2 regions of the Sessilibacter sp. MAH1 genome follow, and region 2 is predicted to be linked to the other one. Evidence: riboswitches for the same ligand, from Rfam matches in the RefSeq annotation. Region 2 holds a riboswitch; the other holds the start of a gene.
What was found. Region 2 has a riboswitch for thiamine pyrophosphate ahead of thiC (phosphomethylpyrimidine synthase ThiC). Riboswitches for the same ligand answer to the same signal wherever they lie in the genome.

Region 1 (10,320 bases), on a different contig from region 2:
GAATTTAACACTTCGGAATTGGGTAAAAACTTAGCAACGAATACGGCTTTGCCTTGGGTCTCATAGCTCCACTTCAATAACATTTTCAGTGAGTCCATGACTCGATCATATTCGCCCATAACAATGGTTGCGGTCGGAAATGTTTGCACCTTCAAACCGTCGATTGAATTTACCTTTTCGATAAAGGCTTTTATTGGGGGAATATAATCCCCGTTAAACGGATACATCGTTAACTCTACCGATAACATCATAATGTCAGCCTCAATTAAAATGTGTAGTTTGCACTCACGCCTAACACTCTGGGTTCGCCCAGCTGAGTGTAGAGTTCTGGTTCAGCAAAAAAATCACGAGGATCATTACTAAAAGTACCGAAACCTCGAACTTCATAATCTTTATCGCCGATGTTTCGGCCCCAGAGTGCAAATTGCCACTGTTCAAGTGTGTATTCCACGCGGGCATTTACTAGGTTGTAAGGTGACGATTTAAACTCGTGATCGTTGGAGAAGAAAAACTCGTCTTTGCCTTGAACCTGTATATCAATATTTAGCGCCGAGCTTAATTGTACATTGGTGCCAATGGTATAGGTGTACTTGGGTGCTTGCGGCAGATCATGACCATCGAGATCTACGCCAATATTAAACATTGGATCGGCATCAACGTGAGAGAAGCTTACGTAGTCTTTAAACTCGGAATCCAATAAACCTAGGCTAGAGTAAATGGTTACTGCATCGGTTAGAGCAAAATCTACCTGCGCCTCTAATCCAAGACTGGTTCCTGCTGCGGCATTGTCAATGAAGTCGTTAAATTGGCAGGGGAAACCTTCGGGTGGACAGACCACATTCGAAGAGGTGATTTGTACATCTTCACGATCTTGATAAAAGACCGACACGAGCGTTTGCAATCGACCGTCAAGCCACACACCTTTACTGCCAACTTCGTAATTAATTAATTCCTCAGAGTCGTATTCGCGAAATTCTGGCTCTAAGGTATTGTTAGGATTAAAACCACCAAATTTAAATCCTCGCGAAACCAATGCATATAAGAAATGATTGTCGCTCACTTGGTATTCAAGGGCGATTTTGGCGGTCCACTCGGTTTCATCGGCGTCTAATCGAACCGAATCGTTGTCGGCGTAATCGGCGTCTCTTTGCTCGATTCGAGCACCGGTAGTAAGCGTAAGATTATCGCTTAAACTGAAGCTTACCTGGCCGTAGATTGCAGTATTTTGGGTTTGATAATCGGTTAAAAAATCGTTATCTAAAAACGTGTAAACACGGCGTAAATCCACCTGCTGATCACGGTAATACAAACCCGCTAACCAAGTAATGTCGCCTTCGTCCGATAACCAACGCAGATCAACGGCGGTGTTTTTGTTGTCGCGAATAAAATTATCGAACGATGAGTATTCCAGCGGGAAGCCAACAAAATCTTCGTCGCAGGCAAGACCGTCGCAAAAACCCACAAACGTCCAGTCTTCATCAAAACCGTATTCTGTGTCGGAGTCAGCCTGACTTAAAGAAGCAATAAATTGATGACCGTTATCCAATGACCAGGTCGAGGTTAGAGCGGCAGCAAAGGTTTCTTGACGATCATGTCCGGGTTGATCGGTTTGGGTTTGACGTCCGTTGTCGAGAGAGAACGAGTCGTAACCATTATCGACGTCGGCATAAAATAAGATTAGATCGAGGGCTAACTGCTCAGTGGCTTGCCATGAAAAGGTGGTTCTTGCCACGGTTTCATCGATATTTTGAGTATCGTCACGATTTAAAAACGTATTCTCAATGTAGCCGTCGCTTTCATTTTTTTGCAGAGCGATTCGTGCGCCCAAATTATCGTTGAGCGGAACATTCAAAATTCCTTCAACCGAGCGCGTATCGTATTCCGCAAAAGAGGTTTTAATCGAGCCGCCAAGCTCTGGGGATACATCGTTGGTTTTAACATTGATAAGACCGGCCAAAGCGTTGGCGCCGTAAACGGTTCCTTGCGGACCGCGCAAAATTTCTACCTGTTCAACATCCAGTGCCGTTACTGCCGTGCTGATACCGGTAAAGTCGATGCCATCTACCAATACACCAACCGAGAAGTTAACCGGCTCAACAAACTCGGAGCGCTCACCAATGCCGCGAATTTGAATAAAACGCCCGCGCGAAGCGCCACTGGCTAGGTTCACATTGGGAGCGTTTAACAAGACTTGCTCAAGGTGTGAAGCGTTTTGACGCTCGATATCCGCTTGGGTGTAAATGCTAACGCTGGAAGCCTGCTTTAGAAGATTGGTTTCGCGCAGTTCGGCGGTCACTACAATTTCTTCAATACTGTTATTGTTGGTGTTTTCAGCGGCTATTAATGCAGAGCTGAACAACAAGCAAGACGAGGCAACAGCGCTGGCAATGCTAGGTTTAGGTAAATGAGCTTTGTGGATTTGCGGTTTGTGCGGTAACTTCATGAGAGCCTCCAATTAACGATTAACACGCTGATACAGCGTTGTTACGGAGACCCGGAATGCAAATGCGAAACAGGCGGAAATTCGTGATGTGTTCCTATCCCTACGCCGGCATTAACCGGATCAGGTCATAAGGGTTCGCGCAATTGCATCTCAGGCATAAGCCACCCCTTAGGATCGCGGCTATTGTAACGGCAAACGTAAAAATTGAAAGCCGAGCCGGCACAAAAATACATTCTTGTGGAACTGGTGACATTCACAGATGGCAACTGTCTTAGATCGTTGCTGTTATCAACCGACTAATGTTAACGTGATTGAACGATCCTTATGTCATTGAGCTGCGAGGTCTAGGGGATATCAAAAAGACTGGATTTTCACGCTCAAAAAATTTTAATACCAGCTTGTGAGAGGGCTCAATTATGTTTTCAGGCGCGACCTTATCGTTGAATTCATTATCCGATGGCTTTGTAGAATTACGTTTTGATCGCCAAGATCTGCCTATCAACAAATTTGATAAGGCGACCTTGGCAGAATTGCAACACGTCTTAGAAATGCTCACAACCGATGACAGTGTCCGCGGTGTTGTAGTGACCAGTGCTAAAGATTCATTTGTGGTTGGTGCTGATATTACAGAATTCGGAGAAATGTTTTCCCAAGACATACCCGATTTAATCGCGAATATCGAGCACATTACCTTTGATATTTTCAATAAATTAGAAGACCTACCTGTACCAACCGTAGTTGCCATCAACGGTTATTGTTTGGGTGGTGGTCTTGAGATTGCCCTCGCGGGTGATTTTCGAATTGCCACCCCACGTTCGACCATTGGCTTGCCAGAAACCAATCTTGGTATTATTCAGGGTTTTGGCGGCACCATTAGAATGTCTCGACTTGTCGGTGTTCGCACCGCCATAGAGTGGATTACCAAAGCAACCAATTATCCAGCTACCGAGGCCCTGAGTGCTGGAGTTATCGATGCGATTGTAGAGCCAGAGCAATTGCTGGATGAAGCCTTAGTCATTTTAGAGAAAGCGATTGCCGGTGAGATGGATTGGCAGGGCGCTGTTGCTAAGAAAAAATCACCTCTGATTGCTCCCGAAAATGATCCAGCCTTATTTGCCGAATTAAAAGATTCGGTGAGCAAATCGTTTAGTCATCATTATCCCGCGCTCTTAACCGCAGTTAAATGTATCGAGGAAGGCGCAAATCTTGATCGTGATGGCGCATTAAAAATAGAGGCGAAATACTTCGCCCAAATGGGCAAAACCGAAGTTGCCAAGCAATTAATTAACGTATTTTTAGCCGAGCAGGCCGTGGCTAAAATTGCTAAAAAATACGCAAAATCTTCAGAGCCTGTAAGTCACTCGGCGGTTTTAGGCGCTGGTATTATGGGTGGCGGTATCGCTTATCAATCGGCTTATAAAGGCACGCCGATTATTATGAAAGATATCAATCAAGCCGGTATTGATCTGGGTGTTAATGAAGCCACACAACTGCTTGCACGTCTAGAAAATCAAGGCCGAATTAACGCCGATAAAAAAGCAAAAGTACTTGCCAATATTTCGCCCACTTTAACCTACGACGGATTTGATAAAATCGACCTAGTGATAGAAGCGGTTGTTGAAAATCCCAAAGTAAAATTAGCGGTATTGGCCGAAGTAGAAAATGAAATCTCCGATAGCACCGTTTTAGCCACCAACACATCTACGATTTCAATCGATTATTTGTCTGAAAATCTTGCTCGACCCGAAAACTTTTTAGGTATGCACTTCTTTAATCCGGTTCCTAAAATGCCGTTGGTTGAAGTTATTAAGGGTACCAAAACCTCAGACGCCGCTATTGCTAAAACCGTTAATTACGCTTTAGCGATGGGTAAAAAACCGATCGTTGTTAAAGATTGTCCCGGATTTTTGGTAAACCGCGTGCTATTCCCGTATTTGGGCGCCTTTATGCAAATGGTTAACGAAGGCATAGACTTCACAACCATAGACAAAGTTATGGAAGACTTCGGTTGGCCAATGGGACCTGCGTATTTATGCGATGTTATTGGTATGGATACGACGGTTCACGCCGCAGACGTACTTGCCGAGGGTTTTCCTGATCGCATGAAATACGAATTCATCACTGCCGCTGAGCACTTATTAGCGAAAGATCGTTTAGGGCAAAAAAATGGTGTCGGTTTTTATAGCTACCCCAAAGACGAACGTGGCAGAGCGAAAAAGACCGAAGATAGCAACGCTGTTTCTGTATTGGATGAGGTTGTCACTGGCAACTGTAGCTATGATGAAAACACCATTTGCGAGCGATTAATGGTTGCATTCTGTTTAGAAGCAATACGCTGCTTGGAAGAAAATGTCGTCGATAGTGCTGTTGAGTTAGACATGGCGATGCTATATGGATTAGGCTTCCCGCGATTCAGAGGCGGTCCAATTCGTTATGTAGAAACACTAGGCATTGCCGAGTTTGTATCAATTGCAGACAAGTATGCGGGTTACGGAAATCTTTATAAGGTCACCGATAAATTACGCGCTATGGCAGAATCTGGACAAACCTTTTACGGCGAATAAACCCTAGGAACCTATTAGGAACCTCCGATTAGCTCATTCATGATTTAATTGGAGGTTTCCTTAATAAATCATGGTTATTTTTTTCGGCCATGATTTTTATTGGTCATTTATGTGTTTGACGGGCATTTATGTGTTTGACGGGCATTTATGTGTTTGACAGGAAGGTTTCGTTGAATAAACAGTTTTAATTCAGAAGGCCATAATTACAAAGCCGCTAATTACAAAGGCCACTGTTCAAAATAGGTTAACCAAAAGAGTATCGTCTGCTGTATATCCCTGCTTTACATTAATCAGAGATTCCTAGAATATTTTTCTAAGATCTCCCCCTAAATAAACACCTAATTTATCTCTTTATTAAAAATGTCTACCACCATCATTTACCGCGAAGCAACGCTCGAAGATTTACCCATTCTCTTAGTATTTGAACAAGGCATTATTTCTTCTGAGAGACCTTATAATCCGTGTATAAAACCCGACCCAGTATCCTATTACAGTATTTCTGATTTAATTGAGAGTGATTATTCAAGCGTAGTTGTCGCGCAAAAAGAGCAACGGATTCTTGCCAGCGGTTACGCAAAAATTTTGCCCTCAAAACCGTATTTAACCCACAAAGAACATGTGCTATTAGGATTTATGTATGTTGATCCTGAGTTTCGTGGCATGGGGTTGAACGCCGGTATTATTGAGCAATTGGTTGCTTGGTCAAAATCGAAGGATATTAACGATATTTATCTGGAGGTATACTCAGAAAATACGGCGGCGATTTCGGCCTACCAAAAAGCAGGTTTTAAGCCGCACATTACACAAATGAAACTGAATTAAGAGCAATTGGAAATACCGGTTCATTCACTGAGAGGTTAATCCAAATTTCCAATGCCGAGTTAATTCTCCAATGGCACCTTAACTATGAAAATACAATACAGTTTTCCAGAACTTGTTTTACCGCCAGAGTCTGAGTTGGTGTCGCTCGAAGAGGTTAGAAAACTCTGTGAACTGGTGTTGGGCGGTCAATTAAAAGCTAACCATGTGAGCGAGCTACAGCTTGAATACATCAGCATAGCGCGCGCAACCGTAGCCATGAAAATGCCTTTTCAAGAACGGCTAGTGGGAAATCCTTCGAACGGTGTTATGCACGGTGGTGCCATAACGACCTTGCTCGATACCTGTTGTGGCTCGGCAGCATTGAGTGTTTTAAGTGAATTATCGTTTGCGCCCACTCTAGACTTGCGTGTTGATTATCTGAGCCGAGGTGACAACAGCAGCGATATTTTTGCCCACGCCGAGGTTTATAAAATGACGAAAAACATTATTTTCACGCGCGGCGTTGCTTATCAACAACAAGAAAAACCGGTTGCCACCGTACACGCTAATTTTTCGCGACTCAGCGCCGAGCATACGGTGGCGATGCAATCGAGTATTCGTGCAATACTCGAAAAAGGAGCGGTTTAATATCATGGATCATTTTCTTGGAAATATTGAGCACATAAAAAACCAACGTGATTTCACAAAGCTTGTTGGTGAAATTCCCTACGCGCAAACGCTCGGCATTAAAATTTTAGACACACAACAAGGCATTCTTTTCTGCTTGCCTGCTCAAGAGAGTGTGGTGGGTAATCCAACTCTGCCTGCCATTCATGGCGGTGCTATTTCAGGTTTTATGGAAGTCTCTGCGGCGATGTTTTTATTGTTAAAATTTGAACGACCGGTGATTCCTAGAGTGGTTGATTTCTCCATCGATTTTTTGCGAGCAGGGCGCTTATTAGATACCTACGCCTCTTGTGAAATTCTGCGTCAGGGTAATCGAGTGACTAATGTGCAGGTTCGAGCCTGGCAGCAAGAGGAGCACAAACCCATTGCGACGGCACGGGCGCACTTCATTACGGAACCGCATTAATCAAGTAATCAACCCCAGTTACTCGAAAAATAATCATTCGCTCAGGGAAGAGATCGTCGGCTGCTTTTTTATTCCGATATTATAATCATCAACATGTAGCTCTGCTGATTGATTAGCCTTTCTTGCCTTGAAATCTTTTTGAAAGCCCTCACCTATAGTGCCAAGTAGGCACTGTGCTACCACCAGTGCCGTTTGAACAAGAGCAAGACTTATTATTTGAGGAGCTACTCTCGATGACTGTTGCCCAGAAGGAAACTCGCGGTTTCCAGACTGAAGCCAAACAACTCTTACATTTGATGATTCACTCTCTGTACTCCAACAGAGAAATTTTCCTAAGAGAACTTGTTTCCAATGCCTCCGATGCTGCCGACAAGCTGCGTTTTGAAGCGGTAAAAGACGATAGTTTGTTTGAAGGCGATAGCGACCTAAAAATCCGCATCGAATTTGATAAAGACGCAAAAACCGTCACTATCTCCGATAACGGCATTGGTATGTCTCGCGATGAAGTTGTGGAGCACTTGGGCACCATTGCCAAGTCGGGCACGGCCGCGTTTATGCAAAACCTCACCGGCGATGAGCGCAAAGATTCTCATCTTATTGGCCAATTTGGTGTTGGTTTCTATTCCGCGTTTATCGTTGCCGACAAGGTCGAAGTTTTCACCCGTAGAGCCGGTGCTAAGCCCGAAGATGGCGTGCATTGGGAGTGCGATGGCGAAGCTGAATACACGGTAGAAACTGTTGAGAAAGCCGATCGCGGTACCAAAATCGTATTGCATCTGAAAGACGATCAAACCGAATTTGCTGATGGCTGGCGTTTGCGCTCTATCGTTAAGAAATACTCCGACCATATTTCAATTCCGGTCGTTATGGCCAAAGAGCATTACGGGGCGGATGACGAAGACCAACCTGCAACTCCAGAAGACGAGGTTATTAACACCGCTACCGCGTTATGGACACGTCCACGTGGTGAAATAACCGATGAAGAATACAAAGAGTTTTACAAGCACATTTCTCACGATTTTACCGACCCTCTTAAATGGAGTCACAACCGTGTAGAAGGTAAGCTCGATTACACCAGTTTGCTGTACATTCCATCGAAAGCCCCCTTCGATTTGTACAACCGTGACGGTTCACGCGGCGTAAAGTTGTACGTGCAACGTACCTTCATCATGGATGACGCCGAGCAATTCTTCCCAATGTATTTGCGCTTCGTTAAAGGTGTGGTCGACTCGGCGGATTTATCGCTAAACGTTTCTCGTGAAATCTTACAGAAAGATCCAAATATCGATGCCATGCGCACAGCGTTAACCAAGCGCGTGTTGGATATGCTCGATAAAATGGCGAAAAACGATCCAGAAAATTACACCACCTTCTGGTCTGAATTCGGCCAAGTGTTAAAAGAAGGTCCGGCGGAAGACTATGCTAACCGCGAAAAAATCGCGAAATTACTGCGCTTCTCGTCCACCCATACCGATTCTAAAGTCCAAGATCAGTCTTTAGAGCAATACATTGAACGCATGAAAGAAGGCCAAGATAAAATTTATTTTGTGGCCGCTGAAAACTTCAATACCGCTAAGAACAGTCCGCATCTAGAAGTATTCCGCAAGAAAGGTATCGAGGTTCTCATTCTTTCAGATCGTGTTGACGAGTGGTTGATGAGCAACATGATGGAATTTGACGGCAAACATTTCCAAGATGTCGCCAAAGGCTCCCTGGATCTTGGCAAGTTAGATTCCGAAGAAGAGAAGAAGGCACAAGAAGAAAGCGAAAAGCAATTGGCGGGTTTACTTGAGCGCGCTAAAGAAGCTTTAAAAGACGACGTGAATAACGTTCGCATTACCCATCGTTTAACCGACTCACCTGCTTGTTTGGTGGTGGGTGAGCACGACATGGGTGCACAAATGCGTCGTTTGATGGAGCAAGCAGGCCAGGCTCTTCCCGAGGTTAAACCCGATTTAGAGCTTAACCCTGAGCATCCGCTGGTGGTTAAATTGGACATGGAGCCCGACGAAGATCGCTTTGTTGAGTTGGTAAAAATTCTGTTCGACCAAGCAAACCTAGCAGAAGGTGGCACCTTGTCAGACCCTGCGGGATACGTTCAAAGACTGAACAAACTCTTGTTAGAGCTATCTCACTAGCTCTCTCCTCCATAAAGCCAAGCATTTTGCTTGGCTTTATCACTACAGATCTCATAACCTACTGTCTTGATTTACACGTTGTTGTATCAATGTCAGCTTAATGAGCTAGCCTTAATCCAAAGGCGCAAATTTCTCGTAAAATTCATTATTTACAAGGATTTATATGCAAGGCCCAAAGAAAATTGCGGTTCTCGGTGGCGGAAGTTTTGGAACAGCAATCGCTAATTTCACTGCCTCTAACGGCCACAATGTTTTTCAATGGATGCGCAATGAAGAGCAGGCGCTGAGCTGCCAAAACGATCGCGAAAACAAAAAATACCTTCCCGGCTATAAGTTGTGCGATCAACTCACCATCACCTCAGATTTGACCGCGGCACTAACGGGTGCTCAGTTGGTGTTTGTATCCATTCCAAGTAAGTCTTTTCGCTCGGTGATTCAAACTGTTAAACCCCTGTTAGATCCAGGCGCTGGGATTGTCAGTACCGCTAAAGGTATCGAGCCAGAAGGCTTTGTGCTGATGAGCCAAATACTGGAAGAGGAAGTCCCAAATCACCCGATTGGTGTGTTAAGTGGGCCGAACTTCGCTAAGGAGATCGTTCAGAATCAGCAAACCGGTACGGTGATCGCCAGTGAAAACGAAACGTTGATAGAAACCGTTCAAGAGGTGCTCAGTTCACCCAGCTTTCGGGTTTATTCCAACCATGACCGCTATGGCGTAGAGCTCGGCGGCGCACTGAAAAATATCTACGCTATTGTCGCCGGTATGGCTGCGGCCATGGGTACAGGGCATAACACTCAAGCGATGTTACTGACGCGAAGCCTTGCTGAAATGAGCCGGTTTGCAACAGAGCTTGGCGCAAATCCAATGACTTTTTTGGGTTTGGCCGGTGTGGGTGATTTAATTTTAACCTGTACTTCCGATTTGAGCCGAAATTATCGGGTAGGATTCAGTATTGGTCGTGGCAAGACTTTGGATCAGGCCATAGAAGAAATTGGTCAAGTTGCCGAAGGGGTTAACACCGTTCGCATTGTTAAGAAAAAAGCGGACGAGCTGGATGTATACATGCCTTTGGTTTCTGGATTACATGCAGTATTGTTCGAGAATAAACCTGTATCAGAAGTTGCTAAACGACTGATGCAGGGCGAACAAAATTACGACGTCGAATTCACGGTAAAAAATAATGACTGACAAGCACTTCGCCTGGAATAAAGAAAATATTTGGTTAAGATTACTGTATATGGTCATTATTGGTTTTGGCGTATATATTTCCGTAATCTTAA
Region 2 (10,320 bases):
ATCATCCGTGCAGTAGGGGAAAACCTCAAAACCTTGTTGTGTTAGTTCTTGTGCAGCTTCCACTAACGCGAACGGATTTGGCTGCAAGGTATATTCGTCGCCAATAACTTCGAGTTTAATCCAATGTGTGCCAAAAATTTCACGAGCCATTTGCGCGGTAGTGATTGCTTCTCGCGCCGTATGACAGCCCGCGGTATTGGGTAAAATATTTAGATTTAAAGATTGTATTGCTTGCCAATAATTGTTATTCAAGTTCGATGACGTATTGTTTAAGCTGGAAGAAACGTTGTTTACATTAGAGAAGAGTTGTCTGCGAATCGAAACAGTAATTACTTCTGCGCCCGAAGTGACTACAGCGTCTTTCATTATTTGTGGTGACGGATATAACGCCGAGCCAATCATTAATCGGCTATTTAATTGTTTATCTGCAAGACTCCACATAGGTTATCCTCCTTGCATGGGCACCAATAATTCGATTTCATCGCCATCATGTAACACCGTGCTGCTGTAATTACATTTTGGTACAAAAGTCATGTTTACTGCTGTGGCAAAGTTTTGCGGAAGATCGGTTATCGCATTTAAAAGCTCATCTAAATTGTTAACGTCTGCAAATTCTTTGGGTTCGCCGTTTAAAATGATTCTGGTCACACGGATTCTCGATAGCGTGAATGTGATAAAGGTTGGTCGTTTAATCGGTATAAACTGCCGATAATTTGGGGTGGCGCTTGTTGCGTTATGTCTGCGATTACGTGCTCGGCCAACGCTGGTGCCATTAAAAATCCATGGCGATATAAACCGTTAACTCGAATAATTCCGTCGGCTTTTTGAATAAAAGGCAGATTGTCTAATACGGCTGGTCTACAATTTGTTCGGGTTTCGAGTATTCGCGCTTCTGAAAATCCGGGGTGAACTGAATAGAGTGCCGATAATAATTCTAGAGCCGAGCGCACGCTAATTGGGCTGTAATCTTCGTTTTCTATTTGCGTTGCACCCAATATATATCGATGACTATCACGGGGCACCAAATACAATCGATAGCGCGGGTGCATTAAACGCACCATGTGCTTAAAATTAACATCGGGTGCTTCAATAAACAGTAATTCCCCGCGAACACCGCGTAATTGCGGGACATCGAGTTTGGCACCCATGCCACGACAATCCACAACGCAGTCAAAATTAAAGGTTTGTTTTTGGGTAATGACTTTTCGTTTATCAACATGCATAACTTCACAAAGGCCATGCCAAACAACACCATTGGCAAGTAATTGATCGGCAATTATGTCGAGAAATTCGCGAGTGTAGATCCACGATTCGTTTTTTAAATAGGTTGCTTGCTTAAAGTTGTGTTGTAACTCTGGCTCTATTTGTTGCAGTTGGTGTTGATTTAAAAACGCCAAATCATCGCAAGAACCCAGTCGCTGATTTAATAATTGATTAAAATGATTTAAGTCACTCTGATCTTGAGCATGTGCTATAACCAGCGTACCGGCTTGATGAAAAAAATTCTCAGCCTGTAATGATTCCACAATGCTTGGCCACAGTTCGAGGCTGCGTTGACCCAAGTCGTAAATTAAGGGCTCGGAATGTTCTAATTCGCAGTAGGGCGCGAGCATTCCCGCAGCGGTGTAAGATGCCGCAGTTCCGCCAAAGATAGGATCTTTATCGAACAAGGTCACCTTTAAACCTAGAGATTGTAATTGCCAAGCAATGAGTCTTCCTAGAATACCTGCACCAACAATACCAATGGATTTTGCTTGATGATTGAGCGCGTCAAACATAATTAAACTTCTTTGTAGAGTTCGCTGCCTTGAGAACGAAAGGTTTCAGCCATATTCGCGAAACCCTCGTCGATAACGGTATTATTCTGGTTTTTAGCGTACTCGCGCACTTCTTGAGTAATTTTCATTGAACAGAATTTAGGGCCGCACATAGAGCAGAAATGCGCGACTTTTGCGGCATCTTTGGGGAGCGTTTCGTCGTGAAATTCGCGTGCTCGATCTGGATCTAGGCTTAAATTAAATTGGTCTTCCCAGCGAAATTCAAAACGTGCTTTTGATAACGCGTTATCTCTAATTTGTGACGCTGGGTGACCTTTGGCTAAATCGGCGGCGTGGGCGGCAATTTTATAGGTAATAATACCTTCTTTAACGTCGTTTTTATTGGGTAACCCTAAATGTTCTTTAGGGGTAACATAGCAAAGCATGGCGCAGCCATACCAACCAATCATCGCCGCACCAATGCCCGAAGAAAAATGATCGTAACCCGGTGAAATATCGGTAACCAAAGGTCCTAAAGTGTAAAAAGGAGCTTCGTGGCAATGGTTTAATTGTTCGTCCATGTTGGCTTTAATCATGTGCATGGGTACATGGCCGGGGCCTTCGATAATAACTTGCACATCGTGCTGCCAAGCAATTTGTGTTAATTCACCGAGCGTTTTAAGTTCTGAAAATTGCGCTTCGTCGTTGGCGTCGGCAATGCAGCCGGGTCGTAAGCCATCACCCAGCGAAAATGTCACGTCGTAGGCTTTCATAATTTCGCAAATTTCTTCAAAGTGCGTATACAAAAAGTTTTCTTGGTGGTGTGCCAAACACCATTTCGCCATAATTGAACCACCGCGCGAGACAATGCCGGTAATTCTGTTCGCTGTCATGGGTACATATCGTAATAATACGCCGGCGTGTATTGTAAAATAATCTACGCCTTGCTCGGCTTGTTCAATTAATGTGTCTCTAAAAATTTCCCAGGTAAGATTTTCGGCAATACCGTTAACTTTTTCGAGTGCTTGATAAATGGGAACACTGCCAATGGGAACCGGCGAATTACGAACAATCCATTCGCGGGTTTCGTGAATATTATCGCCGGTGGATAAATCCATTACCGTGTCGGCACCCCAGCGGGTAGACCATACTAATTTTTCAACTTCTTCTTCAATAGACGAGGTAACAGCACTGTTGCCAATATTCGCATTTATTTTTACGAGGAAATTACGACCTATTATCATAGGTTCCAATTCGGGATGATTAATATTGGCCGGAATAACCGCACGGCCCGCAGCCACTTCACTGCGCACAAATTCTGGAGTTATGTACTGTGGAGTATTGGCTCCAAAGTTTTGCCCCGGGTGTTGATTTTTTTGCGCGTCTTTAAGGCATTGTTGTGAAAGTGCTAGGTTTTCTCGAATGGCAATGTATTCCATTTCGGGCGTAATAATGCCTTGGCGAGCGTAATGTAATTGAGTAATATTTTTACCGGGTTTTGCACGGCGCGGTTTCTTTTGTAAATTAAAACGCAGCGATTCTAAGGCAATATTATTTTTGCGCGTTAAGGTGTATTTTGAGGTGAAATCTGCAAGTTCTTCGCTATCGCTTCTATTCAAAATCCATTGGCCACGAACCGAATTTAAGCCTTTTTTTACGTCAATATTACTGTTTGGATCGGAATAAGGACCAGAGGTATCGTAAATTTTGACGGGAGAATTCTCTTCCAGTGAGCCATCGCGAAAATGCGTTGGCGCTAGCGACACTTCACGCATAGCAACGCGAATATCTTTGCGGTTGCCCTCTACGTAAATTTTTGTGGAATTTGGAAATGGTTGCGCTGAAATCGTTAACTGTGCGTTATCACACAGATTTTGGTCATTGCGTTTAGAATTTTGCATGCTTTTAAGCCTAGTATTTTCATTTGATAAAAATTACCCAGCATGCGACTCGTCATGGTGTGACAGAAGATACGAAGATCTTGTTTCCTACGCAGGTTCTAACCTGTTCAGGTTCACGGGTTTGGATCAACCATCTCAGCCTTAAAAAAAGGCACCCCGACAAGACGCAATAATGATGTGACGGCGATTATTAGACGAGAGTTATTGTATGTCAATAACATTTTTAACGGTGATTTTTAGTAATCGATTAAGTGATTTGGAGAATGTATGAAAAATTTACAGCCAAATGAATGGCTTATTTATTTTTTTAAATGTTGAATTTTTTAAGAATGTTATCTGTGATTTTATGGCTTACAGGAACCTCTGATTAACTCATCCTTGATTTAATCAGAGGGCAGAAATTGAAAATGTGATGTCCAATTTTTTCACAATTTCAATCACTTACAGTTCTTGAAATTGGCGACACATCCTTGTGTCGCGAGAAACTCTAGGTTAATCCGAGTTTCCTATTGTTAAATTGATCAGAGATTCTTATTTTTTATTTATACACACCAATACCATGATCTATAGCATAGCGAATTAATCCGGCGGAGCTGCTAATGCCTAATTTTTGCTTAATTTTAAGTCTGTGCGCTTCTACGGTACGAACGGATATATTCATTTTTTTGGCAATGTCTTTGTTACCCAAGCCTTCTGTTAACGCGATTAATACATCGGTTTCACGTGCCGTTAAACCGGTTACGGTATTGGATGTGGTTTGGGTATTACCAAATTCACTGAATAAAGTTTTGGCAACACTCGAACTAAAATAGGTTCCACCTTGATGCACGGTTTGCACGGCAAGAATAAGTTCTTCGGGTGGCGCGTCTTTTAAAACATAACCCGAGGCACCTGCTTGTATAACCCGAGTGATATATTCACGGTTGTCGTGCATGGTAACCATTAATATTCCCACTGCTGGAGCTTGTTCACGAATTTTTACGCAGGCTTCTAGGCCGGTCATTACCGGCATAGAAATATCCAGTAATACCACATCGGGGTTTAGCTCTAAAACCGACTTTAAAGCTTCTTGACCATTCGAGACGTCGGCAAGAACTTTTATAAAAGACTCGCTTTCTAAACTGAATTTTAAACCATCGCGAACCATTGGATGGTCGTCGGCAATAATTAATTTTATTTCTGGTTTAGAGTGATTGATGGTTACTGTAGAGTCGATACTCATGCAATTTATTCTTTTAACGTAAAATATTTATTGAATCTACTGATTAAATTAAGGTTAAGTTAATCAGAGATTCCTATTGTTAATACTTATAATTGTGCTAAATCGTTGGTTTTATTCAAACCTTTTGGGTTCAATTCAAACAAGGCTTTAACCAGTGTACCACCTTCTTTTCGACTAGAAACGCTGAATTTACCGCCTAACAATTCAACCCGTTCACGCATGTTCATTAAACCAATACCTTTTGAATCTTCTTCGGGAGAAAAGCCGTTGCCATTATCACCCAATTTTAAGCTGATGGATTGCGTTGAGGTGGTAATGCTGAGTGTAAGTTGAGTTGCTTGAGCGTGTTTTCGCACATTGGTAATGGCTTCTTGCACGACGCGATAAATGGTAATTTCTAAAGCGTCTGGTAAGGCGCCTTTGGGTAGGTGAATGCGACGATTAACGGGTATTTCGGTTTGTTCTTCAAACTCATCCAATAATTCGTGCAGCGCGGTTTCTAGCCCGAGATCATCGAGCAACATGGGGCGTAGACTGTGCGATATTCTTCGAACCTCTTGGATGGCAATATTTAATTGATCTTCGGCTTTTTTTAATAGATCAAGAGCGTTTTCTTGGCCCCATTTTTTTTCCACCATATTGAGCCAAAGTTTTGTCGATACTAAAAGTTGGTTAATGCCATCGTGCAGATCTCGCGCAAAACCTCGGCGTTGTATTACTTGAAAAGTAACGAAACGACTGGTTAATTCTTGTAAGCGTTGATCGGCCAGTTGTGCGGTGTGCATATTCACACCAATAACGATAATAATCACCAGAGCAAGGGTGATTATTAATAATAGCGTGGCCGCTAAAAAACTGCTGCGAACGTTGCCTGAGACCTTGGCCTCCATGGTGGTAATTTCTTCGGTGATGTTATCAACGTATAAACCCGTTCCAATCATCCAGTTCCATTCGGGAATCATAACCACATAACTTAATTTATGGCGTTCAGAATTTAAGGTGGGTTTTTGCCAAATATATTTGTGAAATCCACCGCCTTTTTGTGCGACTCGTAATAATTCGCGAATAACATACTGACCACTTTCGTCTTGAAATCCTATTAAATTTCGGTTTTCAAGTTCCGGTTGCGTGGGGTGAACTAGATTGGTACCGTTTTCGTCGTAAATAAAAAAGTATCCGTCGGTTCCGTAGCTTAAGCCGCGAATGATTTGTTTTACCTGATATTGCGCCAGCGATGGCTCCAAACCTGATTTAAATGCTTCGAGAATGGGTGTAATAGAATTCATGGCCAGGGCAACATAATCTTTTAGCGCTGCTCTTTTTTCTTCCAATAATGTTTCTTCAAAAATTGCCGCCTGCTGTTGTGAGAGGCTTTTGGCTTGTTGTTGGTACATCCAACTAATGGTTCCCGACAGAGCTATTAACGGTAGAATTGTTAATAGCAATATCTTCGTTTTTAATGAAATCTGTAGGTTAAACATAATAGTTTGCTAACAAATAGAACGAATAGCCAGTATAAGACGCCTATCTTGATATGAACACTAGCAACTTGTTTGTGGGAATAACGATTAAAATTTTGATGCGGATTGAATAAAAATTACAATTTATGGCAGGCCTTTAAAGCCATTTTAAGACGAGAAGATATTGTAAGAAAAGCGTGAAACCGTGGTGTAGTATTAGCAGAGTTTCCTTAATTGTATTATGAATAAAAATCGGCTGTAGATTAAGTGTGCCATCTACAGCCGATAGATCTTATTTTACTGAGAATCGACCAACCAAACTGTTTAGGTCTTCCGAGAGTGACATTAATTTATCCGCTGATCGAGCACATTGTTCGGCGCCTTCGCGGTTACTTTGTGTGGTTGAATCGATTTGCGTAACACCGTCATTGACTTGGTCGATAGCGCGAGCTTGTTCACTGGATGCATTTGCAATATCGGCAACCAGCGACGACACCTCAACCACACTGGTTACAATTTCTTCTAACGCTGCCGAGGTTTGATCGGTTAAATCAATGCTGCGCACCGTACGGTTGCTCGACTGCTGAATTAATTCAGCGGTTCTCTTGGCGGCTTCAGAACTGCGGGCGGCCAAACTTCGTACTTCGTCAGCCACTACCGAGAAACCTCGACCCGCCTCACCGGCACGGGCGGCCTCAATGGCAGCGTTTAGTGCGAGTAAATTGGTTTGCTCGGCAATGTCTTCAATGGCTCGAATGATATTGGTAATTTCTTTGCCTGAAGCTTCAACTTCTGCCATGGCACTTTTTAAGCCAGACATTAATTCGTTACCATCCTTAGCGGTTTTCTCGGACGCTAAAGAGAGTTGTTTGGTGCGCTCGGCATTTTTCGAAGTTTCGGAGATCTGTCTTGCCATATCGGTAATGGTTGAGCTAATTTCCGATGTTGAAGCCGCAGAGCTGGCTACGCCCTCTGACATATCGCTAGCAAGTGTTGCAACCTGACCGGCATCTTGTTGGATATAGGCAGCATTTTGCTGAACTTGGGTGACCAGTTCATTGAGATTAGCAACCATGCGTTGCAAGGCTAAGCCCAATTGATCGCGGTTAGAAACCAGTTGAACATCTTGGGTAAGGTCACCTTTTGAAATGCGCTCGGCAACTTCTACTTGTTTTTGCAGACTGTCAGCCATGCTATCTAAGGCATTTGAGAGCTGACCAATTTCATCTACCGCGTCGTAGTTTAGACGTTTCGATAAATCGCCAGAGCCGATGGTTTTTGCCAAATCTACGGCTCGCTTAATGGGTTTGGCAATGGATCTTGCGGCAATCCAAAGAGCAATTAGCGCAATAATAGAAATAATAATGCTGACAGCAATTTGCTTGAAAGTCGCCGAATTATTTTCTTCAACAATACTTTGTTGAAGTTTTTCAGCATTGGCTAATACAATGTTTTCGTTAATTTTCAGCATGATCGACCAAGAGGTTTGTGATCTCCCCATGGTAATGGGAGATAAAGCCGTGATATGGCCGGTGCCTTTGTTAGATTCGATCCACTCTTTGCCCGATTTAATGGTTTCAAGAACTTTTTGATAATTACTTTTAAATAATTCTTGCGATGAGCTACCGATTAATTCTGGATGTTCACTATCGGCGATCAATAATCCTTTTTCACTGATAATAGCGACTTGTCCGGCTCCAGAAAATAATTTGGCATCAACCTCTTCGGCGATTCGCTGCACAAAGTCAAGATTGTAATCGGCACCTACGACACCTAAAAACCGATCGTCAATCACAATTGGTACCGACATGGTTGCCAGCCAAACTTGTTCGCCTTGCACCACATAAGGTAGGGGACCAAGAATACTTTCTAAACGGTTGGCTTTAGGTCCCTGATACCAGCCACCTTTGGGTACGCCGTTGGGGTGGTTTTCTTCGCTGTCGTATTCAACCAATGGTTGCACGCCAATATTTCCATCTTTGGAGCGTGTCCAATAAGGCGTGAAACGGCCCGACTCGGGATTGTTGCCTTCTGAGGTTGTTTGAAACAAAGAACCTAATTTAAATTGATTGTCATTACCGTCGAGAGCATTCGGTTCCCAACAAGAATAGGTGCCGTTAAAACCGTCGTTAAAGATCAAATTATTAAGCAAGACATCATTGACATAATCTCGCGATAAATTAATGGATCCAACTTCGCCCTCACTTGATAACGCCGACGAAAATGATATCGCCATTGATCTGGCGGCGTCGAAAGCAAGATCAAAACTGGAGCCCACTTCTTTTGCATAACGTCCAGATAAGTTCTGAAGATTTTGCAAGGTTATCGAGTTGACTTGTTCTTCAACTTGATCAGATACCAATTTTTGTGTGGATTTTGATGTTATAACCCCAGATGTCACTAATGTTGCCGATGTGGCAACTAAACAAAGGGCACCAATTACAGCGATTGTGACTTGAATAGAATGAAATTTCATAATTTAAGGCAGCTAGATTGAGATTAAATCGTTGGTGTCATCAGTATAGTAGAGTTCTTAAGTTGTGCTCTGGGTGCTAATTACTTCTATGTATATGTAGTGACAGTAACCAGTGTAAACTTGGAACCACCTACTTTTTACATTCCTAAATTATTAGTTTTTATTAAAAAGACGCGTATAAATCTTTGTACAGTTGCTTGTATCGGCAGCGAAAGCTTATGCCAAAGTTTTTAACCGTATTATTTTTCACTAATTTTTTGATAAGAAAACACTGATTCATCAATTTTTTCAGCTACATAAGAAAGAGTGTCTCAAAAGTTATAGTGGCGTTTTTTTAAGAACACAAAGAAGTCTTGAGTGGTGTTTAGATCGAATAATTTGAATATTCTGCTTTAGTGAATAGAAGGGTTATTAAATATTAAACGGGTGTTTAAATTAAGGCGGGTTTTGAATATTTAGACGCAAAAAAACCTCTACTCAAAAGAGTAGAGGCAAGTTTCAGGAAAGATAAAGACAAAAAGAAAGGTATGAAATTGCGCGTTATTTAAAAGTATTTTTTGTATTTAGTAGCGATATTTGTAGTGAGTTTACAAAAAATCTCTATAACAATCCATAAAGGCCTGGAAATAACATAATGCTAATAAGTACGGCTATTTGCATTAAAATAAAGGGCACAATACCTTTGTAAATTTCGGTGGTTTTTACTTCTGGTGGTGCCACACCTTTTAAATAGAACAAAGCAAAACCAAATGGCGGTGTTAAGAATGATGTTTGCAAGTTCATGGCAATTAGAATGGCAAACCACACGGGTGCAATGCCCAATGCATCTGCTACCGGTGCAAGAATTGGTACAATAATAAAACTGATTTCAACAAAATCGATGAAAAACCCTAATATCAAAATCGCTAACATCGACAAAATTAAGAAGCCAGTCGCACCGCCCGGTAAATTTGTTAGAATTTCTTCAACAATATAATCGCCACCGGTATAGGTAAACGCCATTGAGAACGCCGTAGCACCTAACAAAATTGCAAAAACCATGGCAGTAATTTTAACGGTTTCTAAGGCCGAATCCATTAGCATTTTAAAACTGAATTGTCCGTAAATTGCGGCCAAAACAACAGCACCAATACCACCTAATGCCGAAGATTCCGTTGGTGTTGCAACACCGGCGAAGATAGAACCTAAAACCACTAAAATAAGTGCAAGCGGTGGAACAATAGCTTTTAGCGCGTTGAAGTATTCTTGTCGTTTATTGATATTTTCATCAACAGGGAGCGCCGGTGCAGATTCTGGTTTTAAATAGGTGTAGATAAGAATGTATACAACATAAACACCAATTAATAACAAACCCGGGCCAACGGCAGCTTGGAAAAGATCGCCAACGGGAATACCCAATACATCGCCTAAAATAATTAAAATAATTGATGGCGGGATAATCTGACCAAGGGTGCCTGACGCACAAATAGTGCCGCAGGCAAGTGATTTGTCGTAGTTATACTTG

Region 1: linked by a shared signal. The riboswitch ahead of ACYQ28_RS05655 (TonB-dependent receptor) and the one ahead of thiC (phosphomethylpyrimidine synthase ThiC) in region 2 are both predicted to bind thiamine pyrophosphate.

Annotation. Positions count from the first base shown of each region.
Region 1 is NZ_BAAGIC010000004.1:140,300-150,619, reverse strand. It holds gene ACYQ28_RS05660 (YkoF family thiamine/hydroxymethylpyrimidine-binding protein) at 1-251, opposite strand, end outside; gene ACYQ28_RS05655 (TonB-dependent receptor) at 266-2,443, opposite strand; TPP riboswitch at 2,524-2,622, opposite strand; gene fadB (fatty acid oxidation complex subunit alpha FadB) at 2,860-5,007, shown strand; gene ACYQ28_RS05645 (N-acetyltransferase family protein) at 5,368-5,829, shown strand; gene ACYQ28_RS05640 (PaaI family thioesterase) at 5,914-6,456, shown strand; gene ACYQ28_RS05635 (PaaI family thioesterase) at 6,461-6,901, shown strand; gene htpG (molecular chaperone HtpG) at 7,135-9,039, shown strand; gene ACYQ28_RS05625 (NAD(P)H-dependent glycerol-3-phosphate dehydrogenase) at 9,203-10,228, shown strand; gene ACYQ28_RS05620 (DUF4389 domain-containing protein) at 10,221-10,320, shown strand, end outside.
Region 2 is NZ_BAAGIC010000025.1:14,223-24,542, forward strand. It holds gene ACYQ28_RS18200 (thiazole synthase) at 1-441, opposite strand, end outside; gene thiS (sulfur carrier protein ThiS) at 445-648, opposite strand; gene thiO (glycine oxidase ThiO) at 645-1,778, opposite strand; gene thiC (phosphomethylpyrimidine synthase ThiC) at 1,781-3,658, opposite strand; TPP riboswitch at 3,726-3,827, opposite strand; gene ACYQ28_RS18220 (response regulator) at 4,197-4,880, opposite strand; gene ACYQ28_RS18225 (cache domain-containing protein) at 4,967-6,274, opposite strand; gene ACYQ28_RS18230 (methyl-accepting chemotaxis protein) at 6,633-8,816, opposite strand; gene ACYQ28_RS18235 (TRAP transporter large permease) at 9,417-10,320, opposite strand, start outside.